DNA from 3 places in the Paenibacillus sp. JJ1683 genome. Region 1 is predicted to be linked to each of the others. Evidence: riboswitches for the same ligand, from Rfam matches in the RefSeq annotation. Region 1 holds a riboswitch; each other region holds the start of a gene.

Region 1 (10,438 bases):
CAAAGGGCTGCCTGAGTCTTCATGGCTGGAAGAGCCACTGCGCAGCAGTCTGGAAGACAATAGGGTCGCAATGCGTGATATTTTCAAGGAATGCTCTGATATCGTCTACCGAGAGCTCATGATTTCCCCTGAACGAAAAGGGTTGCTGGCATATTTCGAAGGTACGGTAAAATCAGAAGATTTGCAGGATCATATTCTGCGGCCTGTCATCTTGGGCATGATGCTCAAGGACCCTGAAGTGAACGGCAAATTGGAGCCGTTGGATGAGACTCGTATTTCCATGTCCCAGACCAAAACGATGGACGAATGGAAGCAGGTATCGGCAGCGATACTGGACGGCAATGCCGCTCTGTTCGTAGATGGAACGGCTCGTGCTTATATTTTCAGCGCCAAGGGAGGCGTCCGCCGTGGCGTGGAGGAGCCGCAGACCGAGGCTGTTATTCGCGGGCCGCGTGAGGGCTTCACGGAGACGCTTCGCGTGAATACGGCACTGCTACGATTCAAGCTGAAGACCTCCAAGCTCAAGATGCACAGCATGACCCTCGGAACAGAAACTCAAACGAGCGTCGTCCTTACCTATGTTGAAGGGATCATAGATCCGAAGCTGGTGGAGGATGTTAAAAAGCGCCTCAGCGATATTAAAATTGATGGTGTTCTGGAGACTGGATATATTGAGGAACTGATTGAGGATCACCCATATTCACCGTTTCCGCAAATGGAATACACCGAACGTCCCGATACCGTCACCGCGCAATTACTGGAAGGACGGTTTGCCATTTTTGTGGACGGCACGCCTTTTGCCCTGATTGGACCAGTCACGATGTGGCAAATGATGCAAGCGAGCGAAGATTATTACGAGCGCTTCTTCATCAGTAATATGGTGCGCTGGATTCGTTTTCTTTTTCTCATCATGGCTCTCTTTCTGCCAGCATTATATGTAGCGGTGACGACCTATCATCATGATATGCTGCCGACGACACTCATATTGAGTATTGCGGCGGCTCGGGAATCCATCCCTTTTCCAGCCCTGGTGGAGGCATTGATGATGGAAATTTCCTTTGAGGCGCTGCGAGAAGCTGGGATTCGTCTCCCCAAAACGGTTGGTCAGGCCGTCAGTATCCTTGGGGCGCTCGTTATTGGTCAGGCCGCAGTACAGGCAGGAATCGTATCGGCGCCAATAGTTATTGTTGTGTCGCTCACAGGTATTGCCTCGTTTACCATACCGCGTTTTAATTTTGCCATTACGGTTCGTCTGCTGCGATTTCCAATCATGCTGATGGCTGGTTTATTTGGCTTGTTTGGCATCATTATTGCGACAACGCTGATTGCTACGCACCTAACCAAGCTAACATCGTTTGGTGTCCCTTATATGAGTGGATATAGCCCGTACAACCATATGGATCAAAAGGATATTATCGTCCGTGCACCTTGGTGGAAAATGACCAAACGTCCTTCATGGATTGGTAAGGACAACAACAAACGAGCGAAGAAAGAGATGAATGGATCGCCTAAAACCGAGGAGGGATGGTGATGAAGCCCACATCAAATACACAGCAAATACGTAAAGCAGCTGTACTTTGTTGTCTACTGCTTTGTTCTGTTCTTTTGGGAGGATGTTGGGATCGCCGTGAAGTGAATGATGTGGCCTTTGTGATGGGTACCGGACTGGATAAGGAAGGCGATCAATACCGGGTAACGATGCAAATTGCTCTGCCCGGACAGCTCGGATCTTCGGGTAGCACAGGAGGAGGGGGAGGTACCAGTGGTACGAAGTCCTACTACCTGGAGTCCAAAACAGGTCCAAGCTTCCGGGGAGCAAGTACTGAGGAACAGCGAGAGGTTTCGCGAACACTGAATTACTCTCATCGACGGGTGCTGCTGTTCGGGGAGACGCTGGCACGAGAAGGGATTAGCAAAATGATGGATGTCATTGCACGTATTCCGCAGAACCGCCTGTCTTCCCTTGTTGTTATTACAAAGGGGTCAGCGATGGAAATGCTTCAGGCAGATGCTCCGATTGAGCAATATCCAGCGGAAATGGTGCGTGAGCTCAACTTTTCCTATATGAAGAAACCTCGTTCCGTTAAATTGCTGATGAATTCCGTCCTGCTGGAAGGCATTGATCCGGTAGTGCCGGTAATGTCTCTGGTGAAGAATGGGCCTGATAGTCTTAAAGACAAGAAGACAAATATTCAGGTCGATGGACTGGCTGTCTTTCGACAAGACAGGTTAACAGGGGTTATTGATAATCACCTCAGTCGGTTTCTGCTGTTGGGTATGGAGCAAGCCAAGGAAACAGAAATTTTTATCCCCCCTCCCAAAGGTAGAGGTTACATATCTGTGCATCTCATCGAAAATAAAGTCCATATCGAGCCCTTTATTCGGGGGGACGAAATTCGAATGACGGTTCATATGAACTGCAATGGGAATGTGAAGGAAAATGAGACGAGCTTCGATATTTCCAGAGAGGAGAATTTGAAGTGGCTGGAGCAGCAGACGGTCGAGGAAATTAAGAGGGAGCTGGGAGAGGCTGTCAAGGAAATTCAGCAAAAGTATCATTCAGACGTGCTTGGCCTGGGCCGGGCTATTATTACCAATCACCCGGATGAGTGGAAACGGATTAAACCTCAGTGGGCGCAATTGTATCCCAAGGTGGAGGTTACCATAGATCCGGTCGTGCATATTGAGAATATCGGTGCGGTCACCAAACCATTCGGGGTCAAAAAGGAGCAAATCCAGAATGAATAAAGTATTTCTATTACCTTTATTGCTGGCTATGCTCTTCATGTATCTGATTGACCGTAAACGTATTAGCAATGCACCTGCCGTCAATCGCTGGGTCTCCCGCGTACTGTATGTCATTAGCATTGGTATCTGGATTTACGGCACATCGACGAAGAGCACTGTTTATGTGGCTACTTGGCTGACCCGATTTATTGACATGTGGCTCCCCACCGCGTTGTAAATCGTGTAATGGATGCCTGCGGGCAAAAGGAGGATGTACCTGCATGAAACAGTTCACAACCAGACAAATTGTGCTGTTTAGTGTATTGATGGAGGTCGGTATTACCCTTATACATGCTCCGGCGCAGGCAGCAGATCACGCGAATCAGCATGCCTACTGGACCTGTATAATTGCAGCCATTGTGCTCTGCTTGCCGATCTGGGCGATGTTGAAACTCAAACGCCGTTTCCCTGATCAGGATCTGATGGAGGCGATGGTAAGCTCTCACCCTGTGCTGGGACGTATGCTGCTTGCAGTCTATTTCATTTTATTCCTGATCATTTTTGCGCGGGATTTGAGGATTATTACCGATCTGGTGGAGGTGGTTCTTTTGCCGCTGACTCCGATTGTGGTCGTATCTCTTATTGTGCTATTGACTATGGCATTTATGGTTAAAGGGGGGATAAGTACCCTTGTCAATATGACCGAGATTTTTGTGCCATTGTTGATTGTGACACTGTTGACTATGCCGCTTTTTTTTGGAGGTAATATGGATTTTTCGATGCTGAGACCCTATTTACATCCGGAGGTAGATGGAGTGATCAAGGGGAGCTGGCGCATGCTCGGATATATGGCCGATATCATGATCGTTCCCTTTGTGATTTCTGGGAAGAGCTATAATGGACGTAGTGCGTGGTTGGGGCATTTACTCGGAACCGCTATTATAATCATGCTGGTGTTGCTGTCGGAGTTGGTGATTGGAGTTCCTATCTTGTCACGACTGTTTTATCCATCGTATGAACTGGTGCGTCAGTTGCAACTAACGGACTTCCTGGATCGGTTCGACTTGTTCGTGGCAGCACTGACCGTACCAGCCTTTCTTACGAAGATTGGAATTGATCTGTACGTTACCAGTTTGGCGGTAAAGCGCATGTTTGCCCATGTCTGGGGGAGTCTGATGGTTTGGCCCTTAGGTTTGTTAGGTTATGTCTGTTCGTTTATGCTGTTCTCCAACATCGTACAAATTTATGATTTCAGCCGGGAATGGACTGCGGTGATGGTCATCTTTTTTGTATTCATGCCCTTCTTGCTGTGGATGTTGCTCCGACCCAAATTTAAAGGGAGAGGTGATGATAACTCATCATCTGGCAGGGAGAGGGATAGAAGTGATCAGAAAGAAGGCCAGCAGGAAAGCCAGCAGGAAAGCGAAACAGGACACGCCCACTTATAAGATTACTGTATTTATCGAAAAAGTAATTCTTATTTGTCTTTTGCCTCTCTGATTGTATACTTGGTAGAAAGAAATACGACATCTACAAGGGAGGCAACAGCATGGCACAACGCATGGCAGGTAAGAGAGTCGCTCTTGCCGGTCCCCGTAAAGCAGAAGAAATGGCGTTGCTAGTTATGAAGATGGGGGGCGAGCCAGTAGAACGCCCGGCCCAGGGGACTGTTTTTCTGGATGATATCGAGCTGCGCAACGCTGTTGTATCGTGGGTGAAGAACCCTCCGGACTGGTACATCTTCACGACAGGTATGGGACTGGATGCTCTGTTCGATATGGCAGAGGATATGGGCGTGGCCGAGCAGATTATAGAGTTGCTGCAATCCTCCAACGTTGCAGCACGGGGCTACAAGACGGTCAATGGACTCAAAAAGCGTGGCTTTACGCCAGCAGTACGGGACGAGGACGGAAGTTTGATCGGATTGACACGGGCTTTTGCCCCATATGATCTGAAGGGGAAGGAAGTACTGTTGCAACTGCATGGAGACCCGGCTCCCCGGTTGGTAGAGTGGCTGGATGAGCAAGGCGCAGTGACCCGCCAAGTACTTCCTTATAAGCATATCCCACCTGAAGAAGCAAAATTGCAGGCGCTACTAGATGATGTTATAAACCGTACGATTGATGCCGTTACGTTCACGAGTGGTCCGCAAATTCGATTTTTGGCCCAATATGCCAGAGAGCAAAATCGAATGGAGGATTTACTGGAAGCCTTTCGTGAAGATGTCATTGCTGTATCGGTAGGCAAGGTGACTGCACAATCCATTTTGGAAGAAGGGATTGAACGAGTCGTATTTCCAACTGAAGAGCGCATGGGTGCGATGATGGTGGAGCTGGGCAAATATTTCGAACATAGCGATTCGGTGCATGGCTGTGGTCTGAAGAGCGTGAACGGTCATTTGAAATGAGCTAGAACCGATAAATGCAGTAAGCTAAAAATGAACTTATATTTACTAATACAGAGTAAAATAGAGATAAGGGCCTACGAGGTCTTTATCTTTTTTTGTTGGACATGCATCGCAAAGTTTTTTGTTATAGCGAAAATATTTATCTAATATAATGAATAAGTTTCGATGCATGATATTGAGGACAGGAGCTGAGACGTTTATGAATTCTATTTGTGTATTTGCAGGGTCCAGACCTGGACATTCATCGGTATATGTTGAGGCGGCAGGCAAGCTGGGTGAAGCTATGGCTCGCCAGCATATCCGTTTAATTTATGGTGGCTCCAGCAGAGGGCTGATGGGTAAGGTGGCGGATGGACTGTTGGCGGGTGATGGTCAGGTCACCGGCATTATGCCCACCCTGTTATTCGATGCAGAGATCATTCATCGGGGAGTTACCGAGTTTATTGAGGTAGCAAGCATGCATGAACGTAAAGCGGCGATGAGCGAGATGGCCGATGCGTTTATAGCCCTTCCGGGAGGCTTGGGAACCTTTGAGGAGCTGTTCGAGGTATTGTGCTGGGCGCAAATCGGTATACATCGCAAGCCCATTGGGCTGCTGAATGTGAATGGATATTTTGACCCGTTGGTAGAAATGGTACGTCATAGCGTGCAGGAAGGGTTTACCGGAGCTGATCATCCAGCGCTACTGAGTATATCTGCGGACCCGGATGAACTGCTGCATATGTTGAAAAATAAAGCAGATAACTTGAAATAAAGCTTTTTTCGTGCTTGCACAACTGATTGAGGCAAGGTTATGATAAGACCCATAATCAAATAGCGGACAGACAAGGTGCCTTTGCGGTTGAGCAAAGGGTAACAGGGAATCGGGTGCAAGTCCCGAGCGGTCCCGCCACTGTAAGGAAGAGGGTTCTTTTAAATGGTCACTCGTACAAAACGGGGAAGACGAGAGAATCCGTTGATGCCAAGCCAGGAGACCTACCTTGATCTGTATGCACCATTAACCTTCGCGGAGAGGATGGGTGTACGAAATCAGGAAATCAGGCACACGTTGCTTTTTCCATGTTGGTTACAGGTTTGCGTGGATATGAACGTGCAGCAGCGTTTGAAGCGTAAACAAAACAGATGGAAAACAACGGCAGATAGGAGGAAGACAAGAACTGTCTTCTTACGCTGTTTCGTCTGGTAAGAGAGATACGTACATAGGAACCCCATCCGGGCAGGATGGGGTTTTTTTGAGTTAAAGGATGCCACAAATTATTGAAATAGATAGTATAGCTGCCCTGAAAAGGATGATAGGAGGAGCACGATGAGCCCATTAGGAAAATTGCTGGTGATTGGATTTGGACCAGGAGATATGGAACATATCACAAAACGGGCGTTGGATGCGCTGGCCGAAAGTGAGGTCATTATCGGCTACAATACCTACGTTGATTTGATTCGTCCGTTGTTGAACGGACAGGAGATTGTACGCACAGGGATGACAGAAGAAGTGAGCCGTGCGCAGGAGGCGGTTCGCCAAGCAGAGATGGGTAAGAAGGTAGCCGTCATTTCCAGTGGAGATGCTGGGGTCTATGGCATGGCAGGGCTGGTGTACGAAGTGCTGATGCAAAAAGGCTGGCGTCGCGAGGACGGGGTTGAGGTAGAAGTTGTGCCGGGGATCTCGGCTATTCAATCCTGTGCTTCGTTGTTGGGAGCGCCGGTTATGCATGATGCTTGCACAATCAGTCTGAGTGATCATCTGACCCCGTGGGAAACGATCGTGAAGCGTGTAGAAGCTGCGGCTTCGGCTGATTTTGTGATTGCCTTATACAACCCGCGTAGTGGTCGACGTACCCGCCAGATTGTGGAGACGCAGTCCATTTTGCTCCGTTACCGTGATCCGCAAACTCCAGTTGGACTGGTGAAGAGTGCTTATCGTGAACGTCAGCAGGTTATTGTAACGACGCTGGAAGATATGCTGAACCATGATATCGGGATGCTGACGACCGTAATCATCGGCAATTCCTCGACGACAGTGTATGACGGGTTAATCGTGACTCCGCGCGGCTATCAGCGTAAATACACGCTGGACGCGACCGAGCAAGTGCTCAAACCGCATCAGCGGCTTCGCACGGAAGCGGAGCCGTGGTCGCTGGGCGCGCAAGAGGATCGCGCGCTGGATACACCGCAGGGAGGTGGAGCTCTGACTGCGCCTACCGGGCCTTCCGCGAGCGGCGCTGCGGTTGCCACGCAGGTACGCCCGCAAGCGATGGCTGCCGTGCAGGCTGCGCCTGCGAAGCAGACTGAGGCATCACCAGCATCGCTGGCAGCAGAGGCGCTAAGCCGCCTTGCTGTCGGCGGCAAGCTTCCGGGCGAAGCCAACGCTCGCTGGAGCGGGCAAGCGCCTGCTGCCCAGAGCGCCGTCGGAACGGCAACGGTGGCTACGACTGGGAAGGCGTCAGGCGGCTTTGGTAAGCCTGCGCTGTTTGAGGTGGGGGTTTCCCCTGGCGTGGGAAACAAGAAGTTCACTGCTCGGCAGATGGCATTGCTCGCCGAGGTAGCGGGTGATGATGGCGAGCTGGAATACACGCCAGATCATCAGATCGTGCTGCGCGTGCCGTGCGCAGACCCCGAGGAACTGGTCGGACGGCTTCGGGATGAACGATTCATTGTCATGCCGATCGGCGATGTGTTTAAGGTGAAGGCCTGCGACTTCTGCAATATGGAGAAAGATGATGCGGTGCCTGTGGCTGAGCATCTACAGGTTGTACTTGGCGGATTACAGGCACCCAAGGAAACGAGTATTGCTTTGAATGGATGCGGCATGGCTTGCTATGGAGCGGTGCTGGAGGATATCGGCATCGTCTATCGCAAGGGAGGATACGATCTTTTCCTTGGTGGCAAAAAATTTGGCCGAAATGCTCATGCCGCTCAGCCCGTAGCGGAAGGAATTCCGGGTGATCAGATTACGGATATCGTGGAGAACATTATTGCTGAATATAAGGAAAAAGGGCATCCGAACGAGCGTTTTCATAAATTCTTCAAACGTGTAGGCATCGTTGCGGGTTTCCGGCATGAAGATGCACCAGCAACAGTAGAAGTGAACGCGGTTTGTGGTGATTAAGTGGGTTGGTAGGCTTGATGAACAGGATACAAGCATATATATAAAATAGGGCGTCATGTAGGCTATCCCTATCAATGAGGAGGAAAACACAGCAGTGGATGCAATATTGTTGGTTGGACATGGAAGTCGGGACCCAGAGGGTAATCAGGAACTACTGGAATTTGCGCAAGCGGTGGCAGATCGGGCGCCAGGTACGTGTGTAGAAACCTGTTTTCTGGAGTTGGCACGCCCAAGTATTGCCGAAGGAGTACAGGCGTGTGTGGACAAAGGGGCGACACGTGTCGTTTTTATTCCGATTATTTTGTTCGCAGCAGTGCATGCCAAAATTGATATTCCGAAGGCAATCGACCGGGCAAAGGCAAAATACCCGCAGGTGGAATTTGTATACGGACGTCCGATTGGCGTTCACGAAAAAATCGTTAGCATACTGCTAAACCGCTTGAAAGAGGCACGCCCTGTTGCAGTTCCAGCAGGGATGAATAGCGCTGTAGAGGCATCTACCGAGGTATCTGACGAAGAAACAGCGGTACTTGTATTAGGACGCGGAAGCAGCGATCCAGATGCGAACAGTGACTTTTTCAAAATCACTCGTATGCTGTGGGAGAAGCTTTCTTATACGTGGGTAGAAAGCAGCTTTATCGGTGTGACGCAGCCTTCTTTTCCCGATGGCCTAGAGCGTTGTGTACGATTGGGGGCCAAAAAGATTATCGTGCTTCCGTATTTTCTATTCACGGGTGTGCTGATTAAGCGCATTGGAGAAATGACTCAGGAATTCGCCGAGGCTCACCCTGCATTACAAGTGGAAATGGGCGGATATTTTGGCTTCCATCCTCAATTAGTTGAGCTGGTGCTGGAGCGAGCTAACGAAGGCCTGTTCGGCAAGGTTACGGCTAATTGCGATAACTGCCAGTTCCGTCTGGAAGCGCAGGAGCATCACCATCATCACCACGACCATGATCACGACCATGACCACGATCACCATCACGACCATGATCATGACCATCACCACCATCATGCACATGAGCATGATCACCATCACGAGCACCATACACACAGCCACGCTCACGATCATGCGCATGTCCATGCTCACAGCCATAATGACCATGATCACGATCATTCACATGCGCCGTCTGTAGTGAACGTAACCGGGCAGGTGAATGGCTCATGATTTTCATGCTATGCGGAACGAGCGATGCAAGGGAATTGGCGCTGCAAATCCGTGACACCGGCTTTAACGTATTAACTTCGGTCGTAACCGAAAGCGCGGCGGCCAGCTTGTCCGAAGCAGGGCTGGACGTACGTACAGGCCGAATGACAGCCAATGAAATGGGTGCAATGATTCGGGAGAAGGGGATACAGGCCGTTGTTGATGCCAGTCATCCTTTTGCAGAAGAAGCACATGCGAATGCGATGACAGCTGCTCGCGAGTCTGGAGTTCCTTATATTCGCTACGAGCGGACGGGACTGGTGTATGACAATCATCCATTGCTCCATATTGTGTCTTCTTATGAAGAGGCCGCATTAATTGCTAAGCAACTCAAAGGCTCTGTCATGCTTACGACGGGCAGTAAGACGCTCGGCACATTCACCAAGCATCTACTCGGAGACCCGGAGATTCGTCTGGTTGCACGTATGTTGCCGCGCCTCGACAATATGGAGAAATGCGGCGAACTGGGGATGGAGCAAAAAAATATTATTGCCATGCAGGGGCCCTTTTCCCGTGAGATGAACGAAGCATTGTACAAGCACTTTGGTACAACCGTGATGGTCACCAAGGAAAGCGGACGCACGGGAGCAGTGGATGAGAAGGTTCAATCTGCTCTGGATCTGGGTATTCACGTCATTTTGATTTCCAGACCGGAAGTAGAGTTTGGTACGGTATTTGATCATTTCGACGGAGTAATTGATACATTGCGCACAGCAACAGGGAAGATTTCCATTTGAGTTGGTTCAAGTCCCTACGGGTTCAGTTAATCCATAACGACTGCTGGCATGTATCTAAAATATAGTCATCTTAAAATGCGTGTTTTAATAGAAATATCTGTTGTTTTAATACACGAGCAGTTATTTTTCCTAAACTAATTTTCCATAAGGGAGTGGGTCGATACCATGGACTTTAAAACAGACTTTAAACCGCTAACGGTACAGCCGCAGGAGATTGAGGGTAAAAGCTTCGCGATGATTACAGAAGAATTGGGAGA
Region 2 (10,438 bases), 230 kb from region 1:
TATCATCACTGCTCTGCTCGTCCCTTCGAAGAAATTCGGGGGTCCATATACAAGTGCACCAGATCAACGAGCAAATTGCATACGATGAACAGGCATGCCGCCAAAAACACATAGCATTGTATGACGGGAATATCCCGGTTAAAAATGGCTTCCACGAAATAACGGCCAAACCCAGGCCATGAAAACACCTGCTCCACAATAATCGTTCCAGTCAGCAACTTGCCCAGGTTCATGCCCATACTTGTTATTAGCGGAGTAATGGCCATTTTGAGTATGTGCCTGAGCATAATCATACGCTCGCGTATTCCTCTGGTTCTGGCATACTGGACATACGTTTCCTGAAGCTGTTCCAGCACACTGGAGCGCAACAGGCGCGTATATAAAGCAATCAGAACCAGCGACAGAGTCAACGTCGGCAACACCAGATGCTGCCACGTTCCCCGACCCTCTACAGGTAGCCAGTCCAATCGTACAGAGAAAAAGAAGATTAACAAATATCCCAGCCAGAACTGGGGAATAGATGCCCCGAAATACGAAATCCCTCGACTCAGTATGTCGATCCAGCCATTTTTACGCATCGCCGCCAACACACCCAGCGGGATGCTCACCACGATGGATAATGACATGCTGCTTAAGGCCAGTTCAACAGTGGCAGGCAATCGAGCCTTCACCTCATCCCACACTGGCTTGTTGGTCAGATACGAAGTACCAAAGTCCAACCGACTGATTCTTTGAAGTGTATGCATATACTGTGTCAGCAATGGCTGATCCAGCCCGAACTCATGCCTCTTCTGCTCCAGAATTTCCGGGGTAGGATAAATATGAGCAGCCGTCAAATAAGCTTCAGCCGGATCAACCGGTGAAATATGAATGAGTGCAAAGGTAACGAGGGTGGCAAAGAGAACAATAGGAATGACCGCTACCATTCGCTTCCCGATATAGCTAATCATAAGTTGTCCTCCTATCCTGTAAATTAACGTTACCTTCCCGTTTCAGCTACTTCCCAATTTCAATTCCCTCAAATGGATTTTCATCCCTATTAGCTGGGAATACAAAGTTAGTAATCTTTTTCTGATACACTGCCGTCTTCTTAATATACGAAATAGGTACAATTGCAGATTGCTCCTGAAGTGTCTTCAAGATTGAGGCATACAGCTCCTGACGCTTAGTTTCGTCTGTCGATGAAAGTGCTTCGTGTACTTGCTGATCCAGATCCTTCTTCATCGGAAGGGCGCTCAGCACCTCAGAAATTCCGAAGCTCTTCTTGGCAATAACATTAATAAAGGAATGCGGATCATAAGGCGCACCGTAGTTGTACCAGAAATACAGATCAAACTGGTTGGATCTAAGCCGCTTGATTTGAACCGTCAGCTCCAGTCCGGTCAGATTCACTTTGACACCCAGCTCTCCCCATTCAGCCTGAATGGTTTCAGCCATCGCCTTTTGGATCGGATCGGTCTTATCGAAAATCAGCTCAAAATCCAGCTGTTGTCCATCTTTCTCCCGTACTGTGCCGCCTGCGGGCAGCTTCCAGCCAGCCTCATCCAACAATGCTTTGGATTTTTCCACATCATAGCCTATTGGCTGTAAGTCGACATTCGTATACGGGTAGTTTTTGGATAAAACCGTATCCGCTGTTTCCTCGAGCCCCGAGGTTACGCCTTCCACCATCGCCTGCTTGTTAAATCCATGCTGGAGTGCTAGACGTACCCGAAGGTCTGCCAGCTTGGGATTGGACGAGTTGAGCAACAGGCTTCTTGTGCCGACAGGCTCGGACAGCGTGGTAACATACTGATTCGTGTCGCGAAGCTGTTTGAAAGCATCCAGGCTAATAACACCTTCTCCATAAATCAGATCCAGGTCACCTTTTTCAAAGGCCATTACACGTGTTTCACCATCGGGAATAATTTTGACCGTAATTTTGTCCACCTTCGGTGCAGTACCCCAATAATTCGGGTTACGCTTAAAGGTTGCATACTCATCCTGCTTGTATTCATCCAGCATCCAAGGTCCTGTACCTACAGGTTTCTTAATTCCTTTGGACGTATCTCCATCATCCGGGAACCCGGCTTCACCCAAAAAACGGAACGGGCGAACGACAGACAGATCCTGAATAACTGGGTAGTATGGCTCTTTGAGCGTCATTCGGAACGTACTGTCATCTACAGCTTCAGTTTTGTCGAGAACGCCTACTATACCAAGCCAGCTATGCGTTTTCTCATTTTTCATAATAGCGTCAAAGTTCTTTTTCACAATCGCCGCATTAAATAGCGTTCCATCGGAAAATTTCACACCTTTACGCAGCTTAAACGTATATGTCTTGCCGTCCTTGGATATGGTCCAAGATTCAGCCAAAGCAGGCTCTAGCTTGCCTCCTTGCTTGTAGCTGACTAACGGCTCATAAATCATGGATTGTGCAAATAGCTGGGAAGGGTTGTATACGTGAGGATTCATTGTACCAATGTCCCGTGGCCACGATAGCGTGATCGACTTTTCATTGGCAGCTCCGTTAGTAGAGGTGGATGCAGGTGTGTTCTCCTGCTTCGCGCAGCCCAGAATAACGGATAATAAGAGGAGCGTCACCAACATAAAGGTGGCAGTCTTGCGGTGTCGAACGGACATCAATGTATTTCCCCTTTTCTATATATGTGATAATGATTATCATAATCATATTTAGAATAGGTACCACATTATATTTTGTCAACAATATTCGACAAGCAAAGCTCTTATTTATTTTGAATTTGTATAATATTAAATTTATGGATTAATCCGCCAACGTTTGAAATAGAGTACGTGTGTATTCATGCTTCACTAGTTTTTCATCCCAATCCTCAAATATTTCCACGATCTCTCCCTGAACCATGACGGCAATACGATCACAGAACGTACGGGTGGATTGAAGATCATGGGTGATGAAAAGATAGGACAACTGACGTTCGAACTGCATTCTTTTGAGCATGTTCAGCACGGAGGACTGGGTTATCGTATCCAGATTGGCGACGGATTCATCGAACAGGATGATTTCTGGTTCAACGGCCAACGCCCGAGCAATGCACACCCGCTGTTTTTGTCCACCGCTTAGCTGCGCAGGGTATTTTTTCAGACTGTCAGCCTCTAACCCTACCGATTCCAGTAAGGAAAGGCAGATATCCAGTGCCCTTACTTTTCGCTCAGGAAAATAGTTGCAGATCGGCTCCATCAGAATATCTCGAATGGTCATACGGGGATGCAGTGAGGAGGCCGAGTCCTGCGTGACTAACTGAATTCGTTTGTACAGATGAATATCTTTCATCCTTCCGGTATGTATGGGCTGCTGATCCAGCCAGATTTCCCCCGAGGTCAAGGACTCCAGCCCCAGGATACACTGCGCCAGCGTACTTTTACCACTTCCGCTTTCTCCAACCAGTCCAAGGCATTCTCCCTGTCGTAATTGCAAACTCACTTTCTTTATTGCCTGTTGCTCACCCCGTCTCGTGTTGAACCAGCCATTTCTTCGTCTGCGGACAGGATAAGCTTTGGTGACGTTCTTCAATTCCAATATCACGGTTGCATCCTTCCTTCCGGGGTCATCTCCAGTACTCGATCTGCTACGCGACTCATACCCTGGCGATCATGTGAAATTAACAAAATAGTGAGCTCGAAATCCTCTCTCAACTGTAAAAGCAATGACAGAACCTTGTCGCGGTTGATCACATCCAGCGCTGTAGTGGGCTCGTCGGCAATAAAGAGGCGCGGGCCGGAGCTTAACATTGCAGCCAGCAGCACCCTTTGGCACATACCTCCGCTTAGTTCAAAAGGATATGATGACAGAATATACTCAGGATCGGCAAAACCGACCTTGCGGAGCAGAGAACACAAATAAGCTTCCTGCCCTGGAGTAGTGTGGCCTCCAGCCAGCTCCGTGGCACGGTTCAGCATCTGTCGCATCCGTGACATTACGCCCTGTCGATGGGTCTGCTGTGATGCAGTGTGGGACGGGGCAAGATCAGCCTGGCCCTGCTCCTTCTGGGCGTGCATTTGGCGCCGCCTGTGCAGTCTAAGCGTATCCGTCAGCTGGGCGCGGACGGTACGGATCGGGTTCAGCCCGCTCAGCGATTGTTGAATGAGCAGGGCAATATCCTCACGGCGCAGTCTTTGCCAGCGCTGTTCATGGAACGGGATAATGTCTTCCCCGTTATAGTAGATGCACCCTTGCGTAACACCAACACTTGGGTCCAGCATACCCGCGATTGCGTGTGCGGTCAGACTCTTGCCACATCCACTTGGTCCAGTCAGAGCCACAATTTCCCCTGGGTAGACGGAAAAGTTCACATCTCGCAGTAGCGGATTGCTCTCGCTTCCGCTTGCTCCTGCACCTGTACGACTAATCTCCAAATGTTCCACGTGTAACAACGGTTTTTGTACGTAAGCTCGCTCTATCGTATCCTTCCACCCTATGACTGGTCGTTTTCCCACTATTTCGCCGCCCCCTTTTCTGAAAAATGATCACCCAGAAGCTGGCAGGCAAGCACAAACAGCATAATCGCCAAACCCGGAAAGATCATAACGTGCGGAGCCACCTGAAAATACGAGGTTGCATCATGCAGCATCACGCCCCACTCTGGCTTGGGCGGCTGTACACCCAGTCCAAGAAAGGAGAGTCCAGCGATCATTAACACCACGTGTCCAATATCCCATACCGCATATACCAATAATTGCGGCCATACTTGTGGCAATACATAACGTCTTAGTATGCGCACGTGTGAATTGCCGGACAAACGGGCATACCGTACATAGTCCTCCTGGCAGGCTTTTTGAACCAAACTACGGATATAGCGGACATAGCCCGCCCACCGTACCGCAATAATCGCTAAGGTCATGTTAACGAAACCCGGCCCCAAAATACCCACAATCGCCACCGTTAAAATAATATCGGGAAAAGCCAGTACACCATCAATTCCCCGCATAATCAGCTGATCCACACGTCCTCGCACATAACCAATGAGCAAGCCTGTGGGCAGACTAATACACAGCGTAGCTACCGTAATCGCACAAGCGATTAACACGCTTGTCCGAATTCCATAAATGAGCCGTGACAGCACATCCCGACCCAGATGATCCGTACCGAAAGGATATTTACGGCTGGGTGGTGCCAAACGGTTCAGAAGGTCCACATGCAGAGGATCATGCGGAGCGGCCCAGGGAGCCAGCAACCCAAGCAGCACGATCAGGCCAAACAGTGCGCCCCCTGCCAGCAAGCTTCCTCTAAAGGAAAGCCGTATCTTTTTCATTTTCAGCTTCCCCCTTAACGCAAACGCAGCCTTGGATCTATCACCGTCTGGACCACATCCACCAAACACTGAACACCTACAATTAAAAACGCGGCAAACATAACATATCCCTGAATCACTGGGTAATCACGCTGCGTAATTGCATCTATAAAATACTTTCCTAACCCTGGCCATGAAAAAATGGTTTCTACGATGACGTTACCTGCCAGCATAAATGATAGATTCGTACCTAACAGCGTGATCATAGGCAGAACGGCATGTTTAAATATCTCAAAAAAGAGAATATGCATACGTGAAAAACCGCGAGCCCTCGCTGCCTTCACAAAATTCCGGTCACTCAGCTCCAGCATCTGAGCACGCAATACACGGGCTTGCACCGTTCCCAATCCTGCACCAAGCGTCAGCGCTGGGAGTACTAAATGTGTCCAGTCCTCCCTTCCCATGGATGGGAGCCAGCCCAAGCGAACGGAAAATAGATAGATCAGCAGAAACCCAAGCCAAAAAGAAGGGATTGACGATCCCAGCAAAGCGAACAGCCTGCCCAGACGATCTAGTGGACCGCTGACTTTTAGCGAGGCAGCCAGTCCCATCCCAAGCGTAAGCACCGTCATGACGGCAAAGCCCGCCAAAGCTAGCTCCACCGTGGCGGGCAGTCTGCTCCATAGTTCGTTTAGCACTGACTCCTTGGACACAAACGAGGTTCCCCAATGTCCTGTGAACACATCCCTCAGCCAGTTCACATATTGAATATGAAGCGGCTCATTCAAGCCCAGTTCGTTTCGCAGCGCGGTTAGCGCCTCCCCAGAAGCAGGAACATTATGCGCGGTGAGCAAAATGAGAGCAGGGTCACCAGGGGCCAGCCTCATCAGTACAAAAGTCAGCGTAGATACAACGAATACAATGATGGGCAGCTGCGCCACACGTTCTAGTATAAAACGAATCATAGGATACGTTGCTCGTTATTCCGCAATATCGGATTGCGCTGTAATGTAGTAATACTCGATCGGATGCGGTGTAAAGCCCTTTACTCCTTTTTTCACACCAAACACATTGTCAGGGTGCACAATGAACGACTGCGGCAAATCTGTATTGATGATTTCCAGCGCTTGCAGTGTTACCGCATTACGCTGTGCGGTATCCTTCGCCAACTTCAGGCTGTGAAGAATATTCTCCAGCGGTTTGGAGGCATAACGGCTTACATTCGCTTCACTTGTAGAAGAGTAGAACATGTCCATAAAATACTGCGGCTCCCCTGTATGGGCCGTGAGCATGCTGTACATAGCAAAATCCCAATCATTTTTGGTCAATGCCTCGTCGATATTTTCCACCTTGCGAATCTTGACCTGGATTCCCTCATTCAGCAATTGGCTCTGAATCACCTCAGCCATGACGGATAGCTCTGGACGCTGAGGGAAGGTCAGCAGCGTAACCTCGAATGGCTTACCCTGCTTGGTCCACGTACCTTGGGCATCCTTCTGCCAGCCATCCTTCGTCAACAACTGCTCCGCCGTTCCGTCCAATGCTTTGCGCTCAATCTTACCGAAGGGAAGAATGCTCGGAAACGGGCTGCTTGCTTCCGTACCGAAGCCTCTCATGACGGCGCTCACAATGGATGCGCGCGGAATCAGACTGTCCACCACCTTACGGTTGGTTGCATCCTTGAACACAGGTGATTCCATGTTGTACACAATCATATGGGTGCGCAAGGATGGAGCCGACAGCACTTGTAGCTTGTCGTTCTTTTTTAATACCTCTGCGTTATCTACCGGAATATCCGTCGCTACATCCACCTCACCAGATTGCAACGCCATCAGGCGCGAATTACCGTCCGTAATGAATTTCATCATCGCTTCGGCCAAGCGCGCCTTTTCGCCCCAGTATCCGTCATAACGCTCGACGACCAAGGATTGATCCTTGTTGAAGGCTTTGATTTTAAAAGCACCTGTCATTGCAGGGTAGCTTTGCTCATCTTTCATGGATGCCACATCCAGTACAATCGTTGACGGATCAGCCAAATTGGATACCAGCGCTGCATTCGGCTGGTTTGTCGTAATTTTCAGCGTCAGCGGACCAGTTACATCAATGGACTTCACATCCAGTAAATCCTTCGCCAGATGGCTTTTTTCGATTGAGCGCAGCAAAGATGCTTTTACACTTACTGCATCCATGCTCTTTCCATTATGAAACGTGACCTTATCCTGCACGCTGAACGACCACACATTAGGACTATCATGCTTCCACTCCTTGGCTAGCCAAGCCACAGGCTCCAGCTTTTCATTCAAACGAATGAGTGTCTCACCGGCACCGGAACGCATCACATCCCAGCTATTGTCTCCATGCGGATCGACGCCTGACGGTTTCCACGTATACGCCATCACCAGCTTTTTATCTGCTTGAGTCTGTTGTGCAGACGTGTTCTCACCCTTGCCCGAGCTATCCTCTGTCTTCGTGGCTGCGCCACATCCCGAAAGAGTCATAACTGCCATCAGCAGCAGCAATCCTGTACATATGAACCATGAACGCCTATTACGATTGCCTATCATCCCACATTTCCCCCTCTATCTTGTAAAATCGTATAAACCTAACACAAAACGCGAAAAAGCATTCCCGACCACCTGATCAGCAGTCAGAAATGCTTTCATTATAAAATGTCAAAACTCACCTCAAAGCCAGCTCCAAAAACATAGAAGGGATCAGATCGGTTTCAGACATTCCGTATGCAGCACGCCTAACCACCTCCCCAGCATCCCGTGGGTCTGACAGTGATGTCAAAACAGGCAGGTCTCCTGACTCCAAGCGTATCTTTCAGGCCTTCCCGGTTCCTCACAGTTCCAGTGGCTTGTTCTGAAAGCTCCAGCAGTACCCTGCTGATGCCTGTATACAGTGGCGGGTCCGTGTCGGAATCTACCGAACTTCCCTTTTAAGTGAACACGCTCAACAACTATCTACATCGTCTCTACGAAACTTCGTATATAGAGTTGTCCGGCTCACACCTGTTTTCTTCCTTTATTCCTTTTTATTACGATTTAGGATTATCTTATTTTGTTGCTACTGGCTTGTCAACAAATGTTGCGTAATAATTTAAATTTGAATGATATAGTGTGAATCAAGACCAAGGCTATTCATTGCTTGCGCGCAATTGAAGGTTGTCTTTAACGTTGCGTGCACGCAATTCACGTGTTAAAATTAGGTATAGAGATAACCACCGTATCCGTATACTAAAAAGAGCCTTCGCCGCTCCAACGGCAAAGACTCTTAGGACTTGAATGGCTGTGGATCACCACCACGGCGCGCTGCATAACTGAATGTTAATGCGAACGAAACCCACCATTAGGGGCCAACCTAATTACGCGGTGGGTTTTCGCTTGTTCCGAAATTTCCGACGCAGCCAGCGATAAAGCTTACGAATACTAAACACCAGGCTTAGTAACGTAACCATCCAACGCAGCACATCATAGCACGACACAAGGTTGACCATCGGCTTCACCCCCTTTCGGGAAGCTGCGCCGTGGTCCGAAAACATCCACCACTATCCAAAGTCCTTAAGGTAGATTATACCATGCCTCTTCCTACCACTCTAGCAAATTCCTCTAGTAGATAAACCAACCTAAGAGTGCAACTGGAAAACGCACCAAACTAAGCTCCCCATTTCGTCCCGCAGCTTTATCTATATGTCTCCAGACAGCAAAGGGGTCTATTATTTAGGCAGCGCCTCCCGAAAAATCAGGAGGAAGGACGCGGCGTGTACTATTATGACTTCACTTCGAAAATCCAAACCCCGATCTTCATACAGAAAGAGGGTTTTATCAATAATTTCATGCTGCTTAATAAATAACTAGTTCTGGATAACCCCATGCCAAACAGCCGGAAAAGAGGCTACGCCCTCTCTCCGGCTGTTTTTGTTTATTTCCTATTCATCAAACCTTCTGTGGAACTTCTGAGACATTAACGCCTTTGACCGATTCACCCTGTTTTCTTGCCAAAACAATGTTCAAAACAATTGCCGTAATCGAGCCAGATACGATGCCGTTTTGCAGCAGCATTTTGGCAAAGCTCGGCAGTTGGTCGAACATTTGCGGCAGAACAGCTGAGCCTAGGCCCACGGCAATACTACATGCTGCAATCAGCAGATTGCTTTCTTTCCGCAGATCCACTTCTGACAAAATAGACATGCCTGATGCAGCAACCGAGCCAAACATGACGATCATCGCCCCGCCCAGCACAGCGTTAGGAATCACTGTCGTCAAGGCAGCCAGCTTAGGCAGCAAACCGAGGACGACCATAATGCCGCCAGCAGCAAAAATAACGTTACGGGATTTGACGCGAGTCAGCGAGATCAGACCTACATTTTGGGAGAAGGCCGTGTAAGGGAACGCATTAAAAATACCGCCCAACATAATTGCAAGTCCTTCCGAACGAAGTCCATTGACGATTTGCTTTTGCTCCACTTTCTGATCAATCGCTTTACCTACTGCCAGATAAACCCCTGTAGACTCGACCATGCTCACAATATTGACGATAATCATCGTACATACTGCCATAATGCTAAACTCCGGCTTACCAAAATAAAACGGCTGCGCAATACTCACCCACGAAGCATCCGCTACGGGAGCAAAATGCACCATTCCCATCGCATAGGCGACTACAGTACCTGCGAACAGACCAATAAGAACGGAAATCGAGCGTAAAAAGCCCTTGGCTACTCGATTGACAAGCAGAATAACCAGTAGTGTAACCAGCGCCAGCAGCAAATTACGCGGCTGTCCAAAATCCGCGCTGCCCTGACCACCCGCTACATTGTTCATCGCCACCGGAATAAGGGATAGACCGATAATCGTAACGACCGAGCCGGTAACCACTGTTGGGAAAAAGCGTAACAGTTTGCCGTACAACGGTGCCGCAAGCACCACAAATATACCGGACAAAATGATGGCACCGTACGCTGTCGCCAGATTTGATGTCGAAGCAATTGCGATAATGGGTCCTACTGCCGTAAACGTACAGCCCAAAATGACAGGCAGTCTACTTCCGAAAAAACGTGTGCCCATAATCTGTAATAATGTAGCAATCCCGCAAGTGAATAGATCAGCAGCCACTAGATAAGCCATCTGGGCTGGCGTCAGGTGCAGCGCTCCCCCTACAATTAGAGGGACAGCAATGGCTCCGGC
Region 3 (10,438 bases), 2.0 Mb from region 1:
GCGGCAAAAAACGACGAGAATTACGCTCATGGGCTGTATGATCAGCTTTCTCGGGGTCGTGCTGGTGGTATTGCCCGGCTTAGCGGTTCAAATCAGCGGCCTGTGGTTGGCAGGTTGCATAGCCATTTTGCTGGGTGAGCTATGCTATTCGGGTGGAGCCCTGTATTCCAAGCGAGTCATGGATGCATTTCGTGATACGAATCCGATTGCCTTAAATGCAGCTCAAATGTTCCATGGTGGTTGGATGCTGCTAGTACTGTCGGCTTTCACTGAGCCTTGGAATTCTGAGGGATGGAATCTGCTGCCTGCCATAGGCTCTCTGTTTTATTTGATCCTGTTTGGCTCCATGATTGCGAAAACACTATTTTACTGGCTTATGGCGCGTACGAATCCATTGTTTCCGACCACATGGCTCTACATTTCACCACCGATTGCTGTAGGCCTGGGTGCTTTTTTATATGGTGAACATGTAAGCTGGTGGATGCTGGCAGGGGTGCTGCTCATTGTGACCGGGTTGATGTGTATGAATAACGGAATTATCCGTTTAGTGAACAGACGCAAAGTACGCTCTGCTGCCTGATATTTCGAAGTTGTTAGAATATGATGTAATATGATAGAAAAAGCCTCCAAACTGCCGTATATTACTAAACATGCGGCGTTTGGAGGCTTTGTTGTTGTAATACTTTATTTAAGTATTATGGGTACAGTCACTTTCTGCTTATTCAACATTGAGTACAAATTTGTCGATGGCATGCTTTACACCGTCTTCGTTATTGCTGCGAGTAATGTAATCAGCCAGCTTTTTTAAATCAGGAATCGCATTCTCCATCGCTATGCCAAGACCGGCACATTCCAGCATTTCATGGTCATTCCAAGAGTCGCCGATCGCAATGGTCTCCGACAGATCACAGCCAAAATGGTTTGCAAGAAAGGCAAGAGCGTGGCCCTTGGTGCCTTCATGATGCATAATTTCCAGGAAATGAGGCTTGGATTTTGTAATATGCACTTCACTGCCAAGCAATTCGCGAAGTTCGGGAATTAATTCGTCCAACACTTCCGGCTCGTCGATAATCAGCAATTTAGGAGCTGGTTGCTCAATAACTTTACTGAACACAGGCTCTACAAAATATTCTGTGTTGTTCAGCTCGGTGTAATCTTTAATTTTTTGATTATCTTCACGAGTGTACAATTTGTCATCTATATACGTTTGCAAATGCAGATTGCGTTCCACGCAGAATTCATACAGACGACGTGCAGCTACGAGTGGAACATAACGCTCATACAGCACGTTTTCGTCCAGCAGGTTTTTAACCAAAGCTCCTTGGTACGTAATGATCGGTACGTTCAACCCCGTCTGGCGTGCAATTTTGTGCGCGGAGGCATAAGCTCGTCCAGTAGCGAGAGTAACCACCACACCTTTAGCTACAGCAGCTTCCAATGCCTGTTGTGTCGCTGGAGTAACTTCTTTCTGGTCATTAATGAGAGTATCATCAATATCAATGGCAATTAATTTATACATATCGGTATTCTCTCCTTTATCTCTATCATGGGGCAATATTAAAATTGTATCTTATAATATTCAAAATGACAATATCGCATTGAAAAAGGGACGACGCCCATAAGAGCCTGTCCCCTTATAACCACTGAAGTATTGGCTTGAAACCATGGAAAAAAGTAACGCTTAGTCTTCCAGAAATACAAGTCCAACAAAGTCGTCCAGCTCAATATTACCAAAGTAATGCTTCAAATCGAGAGAGGATAAGGCTTGACGGACCTCACCTTCATCATAACGCTTGCCACGCAGGATATTTTCAATATCAGCGACATCACCTACACCGAAGAAATCCCCGTAGATTTTAATATCACGGATGTAGCCTTCCTTCAGATCCATGCGGATATCTATAATACCGACCGGGAATTTACGTGTGTGCTTGATATTGCTCTCAGGGGATAGACCATAGTTCCAATCCCACGATTGATAGCGTTCTTTGGAAATTTCATGGATTTTAGCCCAATCCGCATCGGTGAGCTTATATTGAGGCACCTGATCCAATTCTGAGCCAAAGATGGACCGCAGCAGTTCCTCGCGAAATTGTTCTATGGTCATCTCACGGTCCATCAGTTCGCTGATGTTAGCCACGCGGCTACGGACGGATTTTGTGCTTTTGGATTTAAATTTTTCGGGATTGGCATGCAGTGATGCAGCCACATTGTCCAGATTCAGGTTGAACATCAATGTACCATGGCTGAACATACGTCCACGTGTGGCAAATTGAGCATTTCCTGAAATTTTACGTTCTCCGACTTGCAGATCGTTGCGTCCTGTCATTTCGGCTTCTACTCCCATTTGGCGGAGGGCGTCAATCACAGGTTGCGTAAATTTGAGGAAATTATGAAAGGACTCCCCGTTATCCTTGGTAATGAAGCTGAAATTTAAGTTACCGAGATCATGATATACAGCTCCGCCGCCGGACAGGCGACGAACGACTTGAATATTGTTGTCTCTCACAAACTCAGCATTGATTTCTTCAACGGTGTTTTGATGCTTGCCTATAATAATAGAAGGCTGATTAATGTAAAATAGCAGATAGCTGTCGTCCAGCGGTAGATGCTTGAGTGCGTATTCCTCAATAGCAAGATTAATGGCTGGATCGTGTATGCCCTGGTTGTCGATGAACAGCATGTCCATTCCTCCGTATATACAAACTGTGTATTTTATGTGTGCCTCCCCCTATTGTAACCCAAGTGAGCCATGTACAAAAGCTCATTTGCATTGACGGGACGCAAAAAGCAGCCTCATAATGGAGCTAAATGATTGAAAACGGGCGGAAAGGATATGAGGCAATGATAGAGGTTTACGGTCATGGCGGGGACAGGGAAACAGCTGCCGCGACATTTGGCGGAGCTGCGGCGGATTTTGTGGATTTTAGTGCAAATATTAATCCGCTTGGTCCGCCACCGGAGGTGCTTGAGGCACTGCAAAGCTCATTGGACACGGTGATTCGCTATCCTGACCCTGGGCATCGCCACTTTAAAAATATGCTGGCACGGCGGCTGCACGTTCCACCGGAGTCGCTGAGCATCGGTAACGGCGCGGCTGAAAGCATGGCGCTGCTGCTATTGGGCCTGGCTCCCAAGCGTGTGGGCACAGTGGAGCCGTGTTTTTCGGAATATGCCGAGCTGGCTGGCAAATTTGGAGCCGAGATCCACCGGGTATACGGGAAGGCTTCGCTTCAATGGAAGGCAGACGTGGAGGACATCCTTCAGCTCATGGAGCAGGTAGATGTATTGTTCCTTGGGCAACCGAATAATCCGAACGGTGTGCAATATGGTGAGCAGGAGCTATATGAACTGGCAGAGGCGGCTGGCAGAACGGGTACCGTGCTGGTGGTGGATGAGGCCTTTATTGATTTTATCCCACTGGAACGGCAAGTCTCATTATTGCCTGTGCTGGATCGCTATCCTCATGTGATTTTGATCCGATCGATGACCAAATTTTATGCCATTCCTGGCTTGCGATTGGGCTATGCGATTGCTCATCCGGACTATATCCGGCAAATGACGGCCAAACAGGTGACCTGGAGTGTTAATGGATTGGCGTTGCTGGCTGGAGAGGCGTGTCTGAGAAGTGGGCAAGCTTATGAGCGCCGCACACAGGAACTGATTGCGACGGAACGCAGCCGCTTGCTGACTGCTTTGGCGGAATGGGGCTGCGGTGTCGTTCCCGGCGAAGCCAATTATGTGCTAGCAAGGGCGCCGGGAACGTGGAGTTCATCGGCTATTCAGCAGGCGCTTGGACAACGTGGGATTCTTATACGTAGCTGTGCTATGTATCCTGGGCTGTCGGCGAGCCATTTTCGAATTGCAGTCAAGGACGCCGAAGCCAATAATATGCTGCTGTCCGCACTCAGTGAAGTGCTGGAGGAGGAGCAGGGGCGTGATAGTTAGCTTGATCATAATGGCAGCCTATTTGCTGGACAGGCTAATCGGCGATCCGAGATGGTTGCCGCATCCAGTCATCGGGATGGGACATGCCATTTCAGCATTGGAAAAAGCGATTCGTCGTAAGGTCCGCAGTGACCAGGGACTGAAACGTGCGGGCATGCTGCTTCCACTTATTGTGGCAGGAGGCTCCTTTGTGTTTGCCTGGGGGCTGTTGCGTGTACTTGCCTGGATTCACCCATGGTTGTCTGTCGTCGTAGAAATTGTTCTGGTTGCAACCACAATTGCTTCCAAAGGACTAAAGGACGCAGGGATGGCCGTATACCGAGCGTTGCAGGCGAATGACCTGACTGTGGCACGTCGGGAGCTAGGCATGATTGTCGGGAGGGATACGCAGCAGCTTGACGAGCCTGAAATTGTACGCGGTACCGTCGAAACAGTCGCTGAAAATATCGTGGACGCCATTATTTCCCCGCTTTTTTATGCCCTGATCGGAGGAGCCCCCTTGGCACTGGCATATCGTGCCGTAAATACGCTCGACTCAATGGTTGGCTACAAAAATGAAAAGTACCTGCATTTAGGCTGGGCCTCGGCACGTCTGGACGATGTAGCTAACTACATTCCGGCTCGCCTGACAGCAGTTATGCTTGTGATAGCGGCGTGGTTGTATCGGCTGGATGCTGCAAGAAGCTGGCGCACAGTCAAGCAGGATGCGCGTCTGCACCCCAGTCCAAACAGCGGCTTTCCCGAATCAGCGGTGGCAGGTGCCTTGGGGATTCGTCTTGGTGGCTATAACGTGTATCATGGCATACGCTCGTTTCGAGCATATATGGGCGAAGAGATACGACCACTGGAGTCGAAGGATATCCGGCATACCATCGGGCTGATGTTCGCCGTATCCACTATGTTTGTAGGGTTGTGTTTGTTGGGAGCTGCGGGGTGTTTTGCCTTGGTATGGATGCGGTGAGGAGTGACATTATTTTGAAACAAAATACAGAAGGGAAAAGAGTGCGAGAATGTGCACTAAGTCCGAACCCACAACAGGATAGTGAGCCGAATGATGCTAAAGAAGATCTGCAGTGGGACATGGAGCTCGTGCTAGTTCGTCATGGCACAACCTTATGGAATAAGGAACGTCGATATCTGGGACATGCCGATTTGAGTTTGCTGTCTGGAGCAGAGCAGGAATTAAAGCCTTTACGGGAAAAATTACAGGGCCAGTCCTTTGCTCAAATCTATTGCAGTGACTTGATGCGATGTCGCCAGACCTTGCAGATCATTTTGCCGGAGTCAGCATTGACGACTGAACGTTCCCTATCTGCTATGCCTCCTATCATGGAGCCACGTCTGCGAGAACTTCACTTTGGCGAGTGGGATGGAAAAACGTATGACATGCTTAAGGATGTGGCGTTGTATCGCGCTTGGATTGATGAGCCACAGCGAATCACCCCGCCTGGAGGAGAGTCCTGGGTACATTTTGTGAACCGTCTGCGCGAATTCCGTGACTCTCTGTTTGCGTGGCGCATTGCTTTGGAGGTTCAGCCAATAGAGTCGAATGCTGCACCGCCCTCTGTTTTGGTTGTCACGCATGGTGGAGTAATTCGCCAATTGGTTTGTATGCTGATACCAGGTCATGATTTTTGGAGTCTGAATCCAAAACCGGGAGAAGCGATTAGGTTTCAGTTAAGGCTGGCAGGACTGCACAATTGTATAGCAAAATTGCTTTTTCACTAGGGTAGTTGTGGCGAATCAAGCAGCTGTTTGGGTTGTAAGCTAACTCTTTTTAACCTATAATCATCAAGTAAAAGAACGGCTTGACTACACTACATCAAATATCCAGCAGACGAGGTCGGCGCCGTGTGAGGGAACTTGCTTTTCTTCATTGCGCTGTTAAAAGGGAAGTCGGTGTGAGTCCGACGCGGTCCCGCCACTGTAAATGGAAACATGCTCATTAGCCCTGTTACATGTGCCGCCAAGCATGTGAAAGAATATCAGGGCATGCCTCTTCCATAAGTCAGGATACCTGCCCGTCCGCCTGTCACCATAATCCTTCGAGGAAAGGATGACGTGTTCGCAGTGACTGTCCATGCGGAAAGAAGCTGCCCGCCTGCGCACGATCTGTGCTAACGTGACCCCTGTATCCTGATATGAGGATGCGGGGGTTTTTGATAGGAAAAGAAGGCTGGAATGAGGAAAATATCGGATGATGTTCAAGTAACGCTCTTAACGATTTTTGTATGAAGGGGTGCAAATCATGGCAGGCAAAAAAATAAAGGTATGGACAACAGGTCTATTGGCGCTGATATTGGCAGTTGTGCTGAGTGCATGTGGCGCGAATGGAAAAAATGTAGAAAATAAAGAGGGCCAAGCTTCTTCACAGCAGCCGGGACAGACCGTAACCGCACAAGAGCCTCCGGGCAAAACGGTTTACCCGCTAACGGTTAAGGATGCAACAGGACAGGAATTTACATTTAAAAAGGCACCGGACAAGATCGTTTCCGTCTCCCCGGCAGAAACCGAGGCGTTGTTCGCTATCGGATTGGATAAGGAAATTGTTGGTGTATCCGACTACTCTGATTACCCGGAGGCAGCTACGAAAAAGCCTAAAGTGGGCGGTATTATGAAACCGAACGAAGAGGCGATCATTGCTGCGAACCCTGATGTCGTTTTTGCAGGAATTTCACTTAGTGAACAGGCTACGACTAAGCTGCGTGACATGGGAATTATGATTTTTAAAACGGAACCGAAGACCGTTGAAGATGTCATAGCTAACATCGAATTGTATGGGAAAATCACCGATCATCAGAAAGAAGCGAGAGCGGTGACCGACAAGATGAGAGCAGATGTAGCGGAAGTGAAAGAAGGAGTTAAAAATATCGGCAAAGGGCAGAAGCTACGGGTATACGTCGAATTTTCACCAGGCTGGACAGTGGGTAAAGGCGAGTTTATGGACGAACTGATCACATTGACGGGCGGCGAAAACGTGGGTGCCACGCAGAAGGGCTGGTACCAAATCAGTGAGGAAAATATTATAGCTGCCAACCCTGACGTGATTTTATACAGCAAAAGTGTGAAGGATGACAAAACAGGCCAGTCCCTCGGCGATATCATAAAAGCTCGTAGTGGATGGGATCAAATATCGGCTGTTCGTAACAATCGTGTATTTGCCGTGGATGATAATTTGATTAGCCGTCCAGGTCCACGCGTAACAGAAGGACTCAAGGAAGTAGCCAAGGGCGTGTACCCTGAAATTTTCAAATGAATCGTAGACTGATCGGTTTTGGGGGGACTGGTCTTGTCTTGCTGCTGCTGACGCTGCTGCTCTGTCTTGGCATCGGCTCGGTCAGTCTTCCGGTCAGCCAGATCACAGGTATTTTGATCAACCACCTACCGTGGTTAGGTGATACGTTTACACCGGATTGGAATACATCTGCAGAGCAGATTATTTTGAAGGTCAGACTGCCACGGGTGTTACTGGGAATGTTGGTTGGAGCAGCGCTGGCGCTGGCGGGAGCCGGATTTCAGGGTGTGCTGCGTAATCCTTTGGCTGATCCGTATACACTGGGAGTGTCTTCGGGAGCTTCGGTAGGAGCGGCAGTGCTGATTTATTGGGGGCTTCAATTTTCATTTGTGGGTATATGGACCCTTCCGCTAGTCGCATTTATAACCGGCATGCTGACGCTGTGGATGGTGTTGACGTTGGCGCGTGAAGGTGGGAAAATTCCGACCCAAAGCCTCATTTTATCAGGTGTGGTGATGCAATTTTTTGGGGGAGCCATTGTTTCTTTTCTGACAGCCATGTCGAAGGAAACAGTCAATGAAATATTGTACTGGACGTTAGGAAGTCTTAGTCTGCGAGGTTGGTCATATACGGGAATTCTTTTACCTTACGTGATCGTTGGGCTGGTGTTTCTATGGAACCGGGCACGGGTGCTGAATATTCTGGCTTTGGGTGAACGTCAAGCGGCTCATATGGGGGTTCATGTAGATGCGACGAAGCTATCTGTCCTGATCATATCTACCTTGCTGACAGCTGCCGCTGTCTCAGTATGCGGAGTCATTGGCTTTGTCGGACTCGTTGTACCACATATCATTCGTCTGGTGACAGGTCCTGATTACCGGATGATCGTTCCGTTGTCTGCACTGGGTGGAGCTATTTTTATGGCTTGGGCAGATACGGCAGCTCGTACGCTGTTAGCCCCGACGGAAATTCCTTTGGGCGTGATGACAGCCTTTGTGGGAGCACCGTTCTTCGCATATCTCCTGTACCGGAACAAGAAGCTGCGCAGGGGGGATCTGCTGTGACCGAACCAAGTGAATTACTAAAGGTGCGTGCTCGAGCATTAGAGGTAGCGGGCCTGAGCCGTGCTTATGGGGATTTCCATGTGCTAAAGAATGTTAGCTGGAACGTAGACGAAGGAGCTTGGTGGGGGATCATTGGTCCGAATGGGAGTGGTAAATCCACGTTGCTGCATCTGCTTTCTGGTGTAGACCAGCCGACCTCTGGAAGTGTTCATATCTATGGTAAAAAGATCGATAGCTACAGCAGAAAAGAGCTTTCCCGACTTGTAGCCGTACTCCAGCAGGAGGGCATTCCTCCAGTGAGATACACCGTCAGGGAAGTTATAGAAATGGGGCGGTTTCCTCATCAGGACTGGCTAGGCAGGGAAAAGGGAGTTGATGTGGAGGCGATTACGGATCGGGTCCTAGCGCGATTGAGTCTAACTTCACTGGCCGACAGAACATTGGACCGCTTGAGTGGGGGACAGCGACAGCGCGTAGCTTTGGCAAAGGTGATGGTGCAGGAACCACAGGTATTGCTGCTGGACGAACCTACTACCTATCTGGATTTGCGCTATCAGCTTGAATTTATGGAGTTGTTGGCAGAATGGCGCCAAGAAACGGGCGTGACGATCATTGCTGTCCTGCATGATCTTAATTTGGCGGCACAATTTTGCGATAATTTGCTTGTACTTAAGGATGGAATGGTTGAAGGATTGGGTAGTTCATCGGATTTGCTAACAGAGGACCGGATTCGGCGTGTATATGGTGTGGAGCCTGTGATGCTTCCGCATCCCGATAGCGGTGTGCCGCAGCTCTTGCTGCGCAGAAGCGCTGCGTCTACAGCAGATCAATAGGAGATTGTAAACATACTAAAAAGAGCAGGGAGTGGAAGGGATGAACGACAAGCTGCGTCAGCTGATCGATAGCATAGCCCAGCCGGATGGAGTGGCGGCTTCGGCAGCGTCAGCACATTTGGACCAATTAACAAAGCCACCTGGAAGTCTTGGAAAGCTGGAGAGCTTGGCCATCCAGCTAGCAGGAATTACTGGCGTGGACAAGCCTGAATTTGATCGTAAAACGGTGATGGTCATGGCTGCGGATCATGGGGTATGTGAAGAGGGAGTTAGCGCCTTTCCAGCTGAGGTTACGCAGCAAATGCTGTATAACATGCTGTCAGGCGGCGCAGCAATTAATGTGCTGGCACGTCATGCAGGCGCTGATGTCCAGGTAATAGATGTTGGCGTGAATGCGGACGTTGCTCACCCGGATTTGGTGAATCGTAAGGTGCGTATGGGCACTTCGAATATGGCTAAAGGGCCAGCCATGCTGCGTACGGAAGCGGAACAAGCGGTTTTGGCCGGAGCTGAAGCCGTAGCAGAAGCGGTTAAAGGTGGCACACGGCTATTCGTTACCGGAGAGCTAGGCATCGGGAATACGACAGCCAGCGCTGCGGTTGTATGTGCGCTCACCGGACTTGATCCGGAAGTGATCGTGGGCCGGGGAACGGGGGTAGATGTGGCGGGGCTTACCCGTAAAATAGCCGTTGTCTGCCGCGCATTGGATGTGAATCAACCGGATGCCAATGACGCGCTGGACGTGCTGACCAAGGTCGGCGGTCTGGAGATTGCCGCTCTGGCAGGCGTCATCCTCGGCGCAGCCGCGCATCGCTGTCCAGTGGTGCTGGACGGCTTTATTTCCGGCGCGGCAGCCCTTGCTGCACGCGCGCTTGCGCCTGCGAGCGCGGCGTACATGCTTGCTTCGCACGCCTCGGACGAGCGTGGACACGCGGCAGTGCTCCGCCAGCTTAAGCTGGAGCCCATGCTCCATCTGGACATGCGGCTCGGTGAGGGCACGGGCGGTGCGCTGAGCTTGCACCTGATTGATGCGGCGTGCCGCATTATGCGCGAAATGGCGACCTTTGCCGATGCAGGCGTATCGGACGGTCAGGGAGCCGCGCAGCGATGAAGGCGCTCGTGACCGGCGGGGCACGCAGCGGAAAAAGCGGCTTTGCCGAGCAATTATGCATGGCGCGCGCTCCGCGCGCCTGCTATATTGCAACGGCCCAAGCCTATGACGTGGAGATGAAGGAGCGCATCGCTCTTCATCGGCTCCAGCGCGATTCTGTTGGGTATGACTGGCAGACGCTGGAGGAAGCGCAGGCGCTGCCGGAGCTGCTGCGGCGGCTTGGCGACGATCAAGCGTCGCAGCCTGC

Evidence for each region. Region 1 has a riboswitch for cobalamin ahead of cobJ (precorrin-3B C(17)-methyltransferase). Riboswitches for the same ligand answer to the same signal wherever they lie in the genome.
Region 2: linked by a shared signal. The riboswitch ahead of ACUC6J_RS24095 (ABC transporter substrate-binding protein) and the one ahead of cobJ (precorrin-3B C(17)-methyltransferase) in region 1 are both predicted to bind cobalamin.
Region 3: linked by a shared signal. The riboswitch ahead of ACUC6J_RS06740 (ABC transporter substrate-binding protein) and the one ahead of cobJ (precorrin-3B C(17)-methyltransferase) in region 1 are both predicted to bind cobalamin.

Annotation. Positions count from the first base shown of each region.
Region 1 covers NZ_CM129820.1:5,347,972-5,358,409, reverse strand. Annotated here, with positions in the region: gene ACUC6J_RS23085 (spore germination protein) at 1-1,531, shown strand, start outside; gene ACUC6J_RS23080 (Ger(x)C family spore germination protein) at 1,531-2,748, shown strand; gene ACUC6J_RS23075 (hypothetical protein) at 2,741-2,965, shown strand; gene ACUC6J_RS23070 (GerAB/ArcD/ProY family transporter) at 3,009-4,175, shown strand; gene ACUC6J_RS23065 (uroporphyrinogen-III synthase) at 4,277-5,134, shown strand; gene ACUC6J_RS23060 (LOG family protein) at 5,334-5,888, shown strand; cobalamin riboswitch at 5,946-6,131, shown strand; gene cobJ (precorrin-3B C(17)-methyltransferase) at 6,441-8,237, shown strand; gene ACUC6J_RS23050 (sirohydrochlorin chelatase) at 8,332-9,405, shown strand; gene cobK (precorrin-6A reductase) at 9,402-10,181, shown strand; gene ACUC6J_RS23040 (precorrin-8X methylmutase) at 10,347-10,438, shown strand, end outside.
Region 2 covers NZ_CM129820.1:5,577,043-5,587,480, forward strand. Annotated here, with positions in the region: gene nikC (nickel ABC transporter permease subunit NikC) at 1-6, opposite strand, end outside; gene nikB (nickel ABC transporter permease subunit NikB) at 6-950, opposite strand; gene nikA (nickel ABC transporter substrate-binding protein) at 997-2,622, opposite strand; gene ACUC6J_RS24075 (ABC transporter ATP-binding protein) at 2,765-3,544, opposite strand; gene ACUC6J_RS24080 (ATP-binding cassette domain-containing protein) at 3,541-4,455, opposite strand; gene nikC (nickel transporter permease) at 4,455-5,270, opposite strand; gene nikB (nickel ABC transporter permease) at 5,285-6,214, opposite strand; gene ACUC6J_RS24095 (ABC transporter substrate-binding protein) at 6,230-7,813, opposite strand; cobalamin riboswitch at 8,030-8,234, opposite strand; gene ACUC6J_RS24100 (hypothetical protein) at 8,617-8,748, opposite strand; gene ACUC6J_RS24105 (nucleobase:cation symporter-2 family protein) at 9,188-10,438, opposite strand, start outside.
Region 3 covers NZ_CM129820.1:1,575,452-1,585,889, forward strand. Annotated here, with positions in the region: gene ACUC6J_RS06710 (DMT family transporter) at 1-580, shown strand, start outside; gene ACUC6J_RS06715 (Cof-type HAD-IIB family hydrolase) at 719-1,519, opposite strand; gene ACUC6J_RS06720 (lipoate--protein ligase) at 1,682-2,683, opposite strand; gene cobD (threonine-phosphate decarboxylase CobD) at 2,845-3,948, shown strand; gene cbiB (adenosylcobinamide-phosphate synthase CbiB) at 3,938-4,909, shown strand; gene ACUC6J_RS06735 (histidine phosphatase family protein) at 4,924-5,676, shown strand; cobalamin riboswitch at 5,772-5,987, shown strand; gene ACUC6J_RS06740 (ABC transporter substrate-binding protein) at 6,197-7,204, shown strand; gene ACUC6J_RS06745 (FecCD family ABC transporter permease) at 7,201-8,247, shown strand; gene ACUC6J_RS06750 (ABC transporter ATP-binding protein) at 8,244-9,080, shown strand; gene cobT (nicotinate-nucleotide--dimethylbenzimidazole phosphoribosyltransferase) at 9,121-10,191, shown strand; gene cobU (bifunctional adenosylcobinamide kinase/adenosylcobinamide-phosphate guanylyltransferase) at 10,188-10,438, shown strand, end outside.